Regions from separate parts of the Xenorhabdus bovienii SS-2004 genome, predicted to be linked through region 3. Evidence: predicted binding sites of a transcription regulator. Region 3 holds the regulator's gene; each other region holds the start of a gene.
The links. Region 3 encodes PurR, which represses purine synthesis genes. Its sites were predicted from a motif close to CANGCAAACGTTTGCNTG; they were not measured.
Positions count from the first base shown of each region.

Region 1: a site for PurR is predicted at 1,162-1,179, ahead of cvpA (colicin V production protein). Genes of this name have one in related genera too.
Region 2: a site for PurR is predicted at 1,402-1,419, ahead of XBJ1_RS03420 (amino acid aminotransferase). Genes of this name have one in related genera too.

Region 1 is NC_013892.1:2,920,858-2,924,076, reverse strand. It holds gene folC (bifunctional tetrahydrofolate synthase/dihydrofolate synthase) at 1-361, shown strand, start outside; gene dedD (cell division protein DedD) at 351-1,040, shown strand; gene cvpA (colicin V production protein) at 1,233-1,739, shown strand; gene purF (amidophosphoribosyltransferase) at 1,754-3,219, shown strand, end outside.
Region 2 is NC_013892.1:809,205-812,423, reverse strand. It holds gene XBJ1_RS03425 (MBL fold metallo-hydrolase) at 1-59, shown strand, start outside; gene XBJ1_RS03420 (amino acid aminotransferase) at 144-1,334, opposite strand; gene XBJ1_RS03415 (porin) at 1,579-2,703, opposite strand; gene asnS (asparagine--tRNA ligase) at 3,011-3,219, opposite strand, start outside.
Region 3 is NC_013892.1:2,467,307-2,470,525, forward strand. It holds gene sodB (superoxide dismutase [Fe]) at 1-189, shown strand, start outside; gene purR (HTH-type transcriptional repressor PurR) at 664-1,689, shown strand; gene punR (DNA-binding transcriptional activator PunR) at 1,693-2,601, opposite strand; gene punC (purine nucleoside transporter PunC) at 2,725-3,219, shown strand, end outside.

The sequences.
Region 1 (3,219 bases), 450 kb from region 3:
TAATCCCCATGCAGCAGGTTATCTAGTACAGAAACTGGCAAAATTGCCCCGCGCACCAGACAGTAAGATCCGTGGTGTCGTTGGCATGCTGGAAGACAAGGATATAGCGGGTACGCTTGCTTGTCTTGCCCAGCAGGTTGACGAATGGTACTGCGCATCATTGCATGAATTCCGTGGGGCAGAAGCAAACATATTGGCCGAGCACCTTGGCGATGCCCGAACATTTGTGGAAGTTGAGCAGGCATGGCATCAGGCCATGGCAGAAGCCTCAGTGCAGGATATCATCGTGGTCTGCGGCTCTTTCCATACTGTTGCTCATGTCATGGAGGCTCTGGAGGAGGTGAAGGAAGGTGGCAAGTAAATTTCAAAATCGTTTAGTTGGAACCCTCGTTCTTGTGGCACTGGGTATAATTGTGTTACCGGTGCTATTTGACGGCGATAAGAAACATAATGAAAGCCAGTTTGCTTCCATCCCGCTGGCACTCAAGCCTGGTGATGAAGAAGATATCGATTTGATTGCACCCCTGACGCAGGATATGCCATCGACACCACCGGAAGGGGCGGCTGAAGCGATGGCAAAGCAAGCACAAGAGCTACAGCCAGATATGCTGTCCAGTTCGTTATTGTCAGAGCCTGCGCCAATGGCACCGCCGCCTGTGGAGATCACACAAGCGCCCAAAGCGACGGTTAAATCTGAACCCAATCCTCAGCCAAAGGTGGACGTTAAACGGGAAACGAGGGCTGAAACCAAACCTGAAGTTAAGTCTGAAAGCAAAACCACGCCAGTAAAGGCACCGCAGGGAGTGGCATATGTTGTTCAGCTTGGTGCATTGAAGAATGCGGGTAAAGTGGATGAGATTGTGGCGAAGCTGCGTCTTTCGGGTCATCAGGTCTATGTTATTCCTTCTTCTCCAGTACAGGGAGAACTAACGCGGATTTATGTCGGGCCGAATGCATCAAGGCAAACCCTTGAATCCACTTTGCCTGAATTGAAAGAATTGACGGGTTTGCAAGGGCAAATCAAAAACTACAGTCCCTGACTTATTGGCGTCTTACGGGAAGTGTCTGGCTTCCCGTCGTGATAGTTACAGGTTAGGTTTTTGCGGCGATTGTTGTTTTTGAATCTGTTACGAATTATTTTCAGTAGACTGAAAAATCTGCTACGCAAACGTTTTCGTTTTCTGTTAGAATGCGCCCGACCTGAATGTCGGGAGCCTGTTTTGGATTAGAATATGGTCTGGATTGATTATACAATTATTGCCATCATTGGTTTCTCGGCACTGGTTAGCCTGATACGCGGTTTTGTTCGCGAAGCGCTCTCACTGGTCACTTGGGGGTGTGCTTTCTTTGTTGCAAGTCACTTTTATACTTATCTGGCGGCTTATTTCACCCGCCTGGAAGATGAACTGGTGCGTAATGGGGTAGCGATTGCTATCTTATTTATTGCAACACTGATTGTTGGTGCAGTCGTAAACTATGTGCTTGGTTCACTTGTTCAGCGGACAGGCCTGTCAGGTACTGATCGGGTTCTGGGGATCTGTTTTGGGGCACTGCGTGGTGTATTAATTGTTTCTGCAATTTTATTTATTGCAGATTCTTTCACGCCGCTCCCTAAAAGTGAGGATTGGCAACAGTCACAACTCATCCCACAGTTCAGTCAAATTATCAGGTGGTTTTTTGACTACCTGCAAAACGCGTCGAGTTTCCTACCGGAGAAATCACTCTCTCCGCTTGGCTGATGAGGAAAAACTACATGTGCGGTATTGTCGGTATCGTCGGTTTTACACCGGTTAACCAGTCGATTTATGATGCATTAACGGTGCTTCAGCACCGTGGGCAAGATGCAGCAGGCATTGCAACTATTGATGGTAACAATGAGTTCCGTTTACGCAAGGCCAATGGTTTGGTCAAGGACGTGTTTGAGACACGGCACATGCTGCGTTTACAGGGAACAACTGGGATCGGACACGTCCGTTACCCAACAGCGGGTAGTTCCAGCGCCTCTGAAGCGCAGCCTTTTTACGTGAATTCGCCCTTTGGTATCACACTGGCGCATAACGGCAATCTGACAAACGCACATAAGTTGAAAAAAATGCTGTTTGAACATGCACGCCGCCATGTTAATACCACATCAGATTCTGAAATCCTGCTCAATATTTTTGCCAATGAACTTACCCAATTCCCGGATTTTCCACTGGAGCCAGATGATATCTTTGCGGCGATTGCAGAGATGCACAAAAAAATCCGTGGAGCTTATGCCTGTGTTGCCCTGATTATTGGACATGGCTTGGTGGCTTTCCGTGATCCGAACGGTATCCGGCCTTTGGTTCTGGGGAAACGTGTGCTGGAAGATGGGCGCAATGAATATATGGTCGCATCGGAAAGCGTGGCACTGGATACATTGGGTTTTGAATTCCTGCGTGATGTGGCTTCTGGCGAAGCGATCTATATCACTGAAAAAGGGCAGTTATTTACCCGCCAGTGTGTAGAAAATCCTGCATTAACGCCTTGTTTATTCGAGTTTGTCTATTTTGCCCGTCCTGACTCCTTTATTGACAAAATATCAGTATATAACGCGCGGTTACGGATGGGCCGGAAACTGGGCGAAAAAATTGCCCGCGAATGGGAAGATCTGCATATTGATGTCGTGATCCCTGTTCCTGAAACGTCTTGTGATACCGCACTGGAAATAGCCCATATTCTGGATAAACCCTACCGTCAGGGGTTTGTCAAAAACCGTTATGTGGGGCGCACCTTTATCATGCCCGGCCAGCAGGAACGCCGCAAATCGGTTCGTCGTAAACTGAATGCCAATCGTGCTGAATTCCGTGGTAAAAATGTCTTGTTGGTAGATGATTCAATTGTACGTGGTACGACCTCAGAGCAAATTGTGGAATTAGCTCGCGAAGCTGGCGCTAAGAAGGTCTATTTTGCTTCGGCAGCACCGGAAGTTCGCTTCCCGAATGTCTATGGTATAGATATGCCTAATGCTAATGAACTGATTGCCCACGGTCGAGAAGTTGATGAAATTCGCCAGCTCATTGGTGCTGATGCGCTGATATATCAGGATCTTCGCGATCTTATCAACGCGGTGCGTGAAGAAAACCCTGATATTGAAAAATTCGAATGTTCTGTATTTGATGGTATCTATGTTACGAAAGATATCGACCAGATTTACCTCGATTATCTGGAGAATCTTCGTAAAGATGATGCCATGAA
Region 2 (3,219 bases), 1.7 Mb from region 3:
ATGGTTCGATGTCAACATTGGGTCATGAACGTAAAACTAACCCATTCCTGCAAGATTGATTAATGCGTTTTTAATTGTTCGGAAGATAAAAGCCGCTTTTTCAGCGGCTTTGTGATTGAGGGAGATCTTGCTACTCAGAAAAACTAGAGTACTGCAACAATCGCTTCACACAGAGGAACCATGTTCTCCAGTGTTAAGCCCGCTACGTTAATGCGCCCAGAGCTGACCGCATAAATACCGAATTCTTCACGCAGACGATCAACTTGTTCTTTAGTCAGACCACTGAATGAAAACATACCATTTTGGCTAATAATAAAGCTAAAGTCTTGTTTTGCACCTTTTTCTTGCAAGGTGTTCACAAACAGCTGACGCATACGACGAATGCGTTCACGCATAGTCGCCAGTTCTTGAATCCATTCTGCTTTAAATTCGTCATTGGACAGAATTGTAGTAACAACAGAAGCGCCGTGTGCCGGTGGGTTAGAGTAGTTAGTACGAACAATAGATTTCGCCTGACTGAATGCTTTTTCTGCGGTATCGCTGTCAGTTGCAACGATGGTGCAGGCACCTACACGCTCATTGTACAGGCCAAAATTTTTGGAGTAAGAGCTGGCAACGATCAGTTCATTATGGTTTTTAGTAAAAATACGCAGGCCTTCTGCATCTTCATCTAAACTTCTGGCAAAACCCTGATAAGCGAAATCAAACACAGGCAGCCAGCCATTTGCCGCAGATAAATCTGCCAGTTTCTGCCACTGTTCAGCCGTTGGATCGATACCGGTTGGGTTATGGCAGCAACCGTGAAGCAGAACAACATCACCTGCTTGAGCTTCAGACAGGCTAGCCAACATGCCATCAAAATCCAGAGCATGCTTTTCTGCATTGTAATATTGGTACTCGCGGATTTCTAACCCAGCGCTAGAGAAAACGCCTTTATGGTTTGGCCATGTTGGGTTACTGATCCAGACACGTTTTGCATTGGTCTGTTTAGCAATAAAATCTGCGGCAGTGCGCAGTGCACCGGTTCCGCCTGGGCTTTGTACAGTACGGGCGCGTTTGTCAGTAATGATAGTGCTGGTATTGCCGAAGAGTAGTTCCTGAGTGACGCGGCCAAATTCAGGTAACCCACTAATTGCCAGATAATTTTTGGTGGTTTCGTTTTCCAGCAGGAATTTTTCTGCTTTTTTAACGGTGGTCAGGACAGGGGTTTTACCAGTTTCGTCTTTGTAAACACCGATACCCAGATTGATTTTATTTTCACGAGGATCAGCTTTAAAGCTATCCGCTAAACCAAGAATAGGGTCGGCAGGTGCTGCTGTAATTTTTTCAAACATTTTTTTGATTCCAAGACTCGGAGAGTTAAGCCCAAAAAATAAGTTATACACCGCTCAGGGTAACCTCAAGGAACTCGTTTGCCAACAATTTGTAGCAAAAAGAAGACAATCTTGTGAAGTAGTTTACGGAGTGAAAAAAATGTCATAAAAAACAGTAAAGTAAAACGTAAAAAAGCAGCGCCTAAGCGCTGCTTTTCAGAGATGGTTTTGTTTAACCTTGAGCTAAACAATTCATCAACTGTAATTAGAACTGGTAAGTCAGACCTACGCCGAATACGTTGCGAGCGTTGATGCCCAGATCGTTGTCTTTCTTAAGCAGGTTGATTTTGTAATCAACATAAGTAGACAGGTTTTTGTTAAAGTAGTAGTAAGTACCTACAGAAACGTATTTAACCAGATCGTGGTTGATTCTGTCTTCACCTTCACCCAGATCTTTACCTTTAGACTGAACATAAGCCAGAGATGGTTTCAGGCCGAAGTCAGAGAAATAGTATTGGGCAACTAACTCAACATTTTGAGTTTTGTTAGCGATAAGATCACCTTTAACTAGTTTACCTTCGTCGTTAAAACCGCTTACTTTGGCGCTAGTCATGTTGCGAGTTTCGCCGTACATAGCTGCCAAATATACGTTGTTAGCATCGTATTTAGCACCGATGTTCCATGCTTCCGCACGTTTGCCGAAAGCATCGGCGTTATGCTGCTGACTGTTTAAGGTACGTGCAGAGTTAGCATAAGAACCACCAACAGAGATACCGTAGCCTACGTCATAAGTAGTAGATAAACCATAACCGTCGCCATTGGCTTTAGTTGGTTCAGTACGCTCGTTTTTGGTACGATCGCTGTTTTGTCCTTGGTATTGCAGAGCAAAGCCCAAGCCATCAACTAGGCCAAAGAAGTCAGTGTTGCGATAAGTCAGCAGACCAGTAGAACGGCCAGTCATAAAGTTATCAGTCTGAGACATGGAATCACCGCCGAAAATAGGCAGTACGTCAGTCCATACGTTAACATCATATACAACACCGTAGTTACGGCCGTAATCTAGTGAGCCGTAGTTAGCAAATTTCAGACCAGCGTAAGCCAGACGAGTAGCATAGTCTTGTTTACCCTCTTCTTTGTGAGCTTTCATGTTGTATTCCCAACGACCGTAGCCAGTCAGTTGGTCATTAACTTGAGTTTCACCTTTGATGCCCAGACGTGCGTAGGAATCATCACCATCTTCACCGCTTCTTTTGTCAGCGAACTGATGACGAACGTCTACTTTACCGTACAGATCCAGTTTGTTGCCGTCTTTATTATAAATTTCAGCTGCGTTAGCCGTACCAGCGACCAGCAGAGCTGGGATTACCACTGCAAGAAGATTGCGTTTCATTATTATTACCCTCATTGGTGTTATGTTGACACCGGCCACTGCCAGAAATAGAACACTAAAAATTTTTGGAACTATTTATGGACATTGAGTGTCTTATTAGTCGGCGACCAGTGTTCCATTGGTAATGAATTTTATCTACCCTCAAAATGCTACAAAATCGAATAATTGGTAACAATTTGTAAATAAATATTTCAAAATGTAAATTACAGGGAACTTTTTTCGTATGGTTTGAATCATAAAATGAAAAAAGCCAACTTTCGTTGACTTTTCAAAGAATTAATTTTTGCCCAATTATTGAGCTAATTCATTAGAAACTTGCGTTTCTTGGTGTCCGTGGGAATGGAATAACATCACGCACATTGGACACGCCAGTCACATAAGCAACCAGACGCTCGAAGCCTAAACCAAAACCTGCATGAGGAACGGTGCCGTAACGACGCAGATCACGATACCACCAGTAATCTTCTTTATTCAGATCCATTTCTTCCATGCGCTGATCCAGCATATCCAAACGCT
Region 3 (3,219 bases):
GATGGTAGCGTGGCTATCGTCAATACTTCCAATGCCGCAACTCCATTGACTGGTAAAGATAAACCTGTACTGACAGTTGATGTTTGGGAACACGCATATTACATCGATTACCGTAATGCGCGCCCTCAATATCTGGAGCATTTCTGGGCTCTGGTCAACTGGAAATTTGTTGAAGAAAATCTGGCTTAAGTTTTCTGAGATAAACGCTCAAGCCAGTTTGAAATAGCAAGGGTAGACTTTCCCAATTCCATAAGTCTTGGATAGCGAAAGTTTACCCTTAAAACAAAAGCAGGCGACGCTGCCCTTCAATTTTTTCTAGACCAGGCAAAGACTTGCTAGAGTAACAATCATTACTAATGCGCTACTGGCAGTCAATAATCCCAACTTCAAATCTATATCCATAAAACCCTCAATGTGAAAACTAAGGCCCCGCAATACCATAAACTTTAAATGGTTATTCACCCTATTACATAAAAAGCATCATTTGACATTTAGTGCATATACTTTATAGCATCGATTATTGCTTTCACTTTTGAGCTAGATCAGACAAAATTCAAGGTTTACCGCTAAATTATTGCCAGCCTTCATCCTATATAAATATACTGGCAAACGATTAACAAAGATCTATAAATTTAGACCATAAGGTCAGGAGTCTTTTTTATCATGGCAACGATTAAAGATGTGGCTAAACGCGCTGGTGTTTCGACCACAACCGTATCCCATGTTATCAATAAAACCCGTTTCGTCGCCGAAGATACAAAAATCGCAGTTTGGGCTGCCATAAAAGAATTAAACTATTCTCCCAGCGCCGTTGCTCGTAGTTTGAAGGTTAACCACACCAAATCCATCGGATTACTGGCAACTTCAAGTGAGGCACCTTATTTTGCCGAAATCATAGAATCCGTTGAAAATAGTTGCTATAGCAAAGGCTATACGTTGATTTTGTGCAATTCTCACAACAATCTCGACAAGCAGAAAGCTTATCTCGCAATGCTCGCTCAAAAGCGTGTGGATGGTTTACTGGTAATGTGTTCAGAATATCCTGAACAACTTTTGGGTATGCTAGAAGATTATCGCAATATTCCCATGGTGGTCATGGACTGGGGTGAATCTAGAGGAGATTTCACCGATGCGATTATCGATAACGCTTTCCATGGTGGTTATTTGGCCGGCCGCTATCTTATTGAACGCGGTCACCGTGATATTGCTTCCATTCCTGGACCATTAGCAAGAAATACAGGTGGCGGGCGTCATCAAGGTTTTCTCAAGGCACTGAAAGAGGCAAATATTGACATTCGGAATGAATGGATTGTGCAGGGCGATTTTGAGCCTGAATCTGGCTATCAAGCTATGTATCAGATCCTGAATCAGAAACATCGCCCCACAGCCGTTTTCTGTGGTGGCGATGTGATGGCAATGGGTGCAATCTGTGCAGCCGATGAGCTAGGTTTACGTGTCCCTCAAGATATTTCCATCATTGGTTATGACAATATTCGCAATGCACGCTACTTCACGCCAGCGCTGACAACCATCCACCAGCCCAAAGAACGCTTGGGACAGATGGCCTTCTCGATGTTACTGGACAGGATCATCAATAAACGTGAAAATGTACAAACTATCGAAGTGCATCCGCGTCTTGTTGAGCGTCGATCTGTTACAGATGGGCCTTTCATCGATTATCGCCGTTGACGATCAGTCCTCCTGCAACCATTCAGCATTAAGTGTTTCACTATCTCCAAGATAATCAAGCAACCAGCTTAATGCTGGTGAATGGCTTTTTTGCGACCATGCCAAGCAACATGGGCTATCAGGCAATGGTTGTTCAAGCTCAAGTGCGATCAATTTTCCGCGGCGGATAAGTGGTAATGCACGATGCTTGGGCACCATTCCTACACATAGACCATCCATCAGGCAAGCCAACCCAATATCCCAATCAGGCACAATCAATCGCCGTTGATTATCCAAAGCCCATGTATCACGCTTGGGCAGGCTGCGAGAAGTATCTTCCAGGCATAAACTGGAATAAGCTCGCATCTGGTCGTCATGCAATTTTTCTGCTATCGAAACCAGTTCATGTGCAGGGCTAGCAACGCATAACCACGGCATAAACCCCATATCCCTGAAACTGTATCGTTCTCCGACCGGAGAAGCGCGGGTGGCACCAATGGCGACATCAACCCGTCCATCTACCAGTGCATCCCACACACCATTAAAAACTTCAGGATAGATAAGCAACTCAATATCTGGAAAATGCCGGTAAAAATCCAGAATAAGTTGGAGCGTTCGTTCAGGTTTTACAACTTGATCAACGGCAATGCTGAACTGCCCTCTCCAACCATTAGCCACCTGCTGACATTGATGGCGAGTGTGATGCATTTTTTTGATAACAGAACGAGCTTCTTTAACAAAAATACCTCCCGCTTCCGTTAATTCTACATCACGGTGACGACGCTCAAATAAAGGTACAGCCAACCATTCTTCGAGTTGTTTTACCGTATAGCTGATAGCAGAAGGGACACGATGAAGTTCTGATGCAGCTGCACTGAAACTTCCTGTTCTGGCTACAGCATCAACAACTTCCAGCGAGTATTCAGACCACATATTTATTCCTTTCAATTTTTTTCATAACATGATGCAAATATTACCGTTTCACAAGTAAAAATCATGCCATATAGAATAAGCCTTGTATCTTCTTATCAATTACCACACCAAGTTATTAACACAATGACAACAAATAAAAATTCCATTTCATTCATGTTTTATCTCGCTGGCCTGAGTATGCTCGGCTATTTGGCTATTGATATGTATCTACCTGCTTTTGGAGTAATGAAAACAGAGTTAAATACATCAGAAAGTGCTATCAGTGCGAGTCTCAGCATTTTTCTTGGCGGTTTTGCCTTTGCTCAGTTGTTATGGGGGCAACTGTCTGACCGATTAGGAAGAAAGCCTGTTCTTATTATCGGCTTATCTCTGTTTTCCATTAGCTGTCTAGGTATGCTCTGGATAACTGATTCCACTCAACTGCTTGTATTGAGATTTCTTCAAGCGGTTGGAGTCTGCTCTGCGGCAGTTTGCTGGCAGGCTTTAGTTGTCGATCGGTATGATCCTGAACGTACTAAACGTGTTTTTGCCATGATAATGCCTCTGGTTGCCCTTTCCCCTGCACTCGCTCCTTTGGTCGGTGCATGGCTATTGTCACACGTTGGCTGGAAAATCATT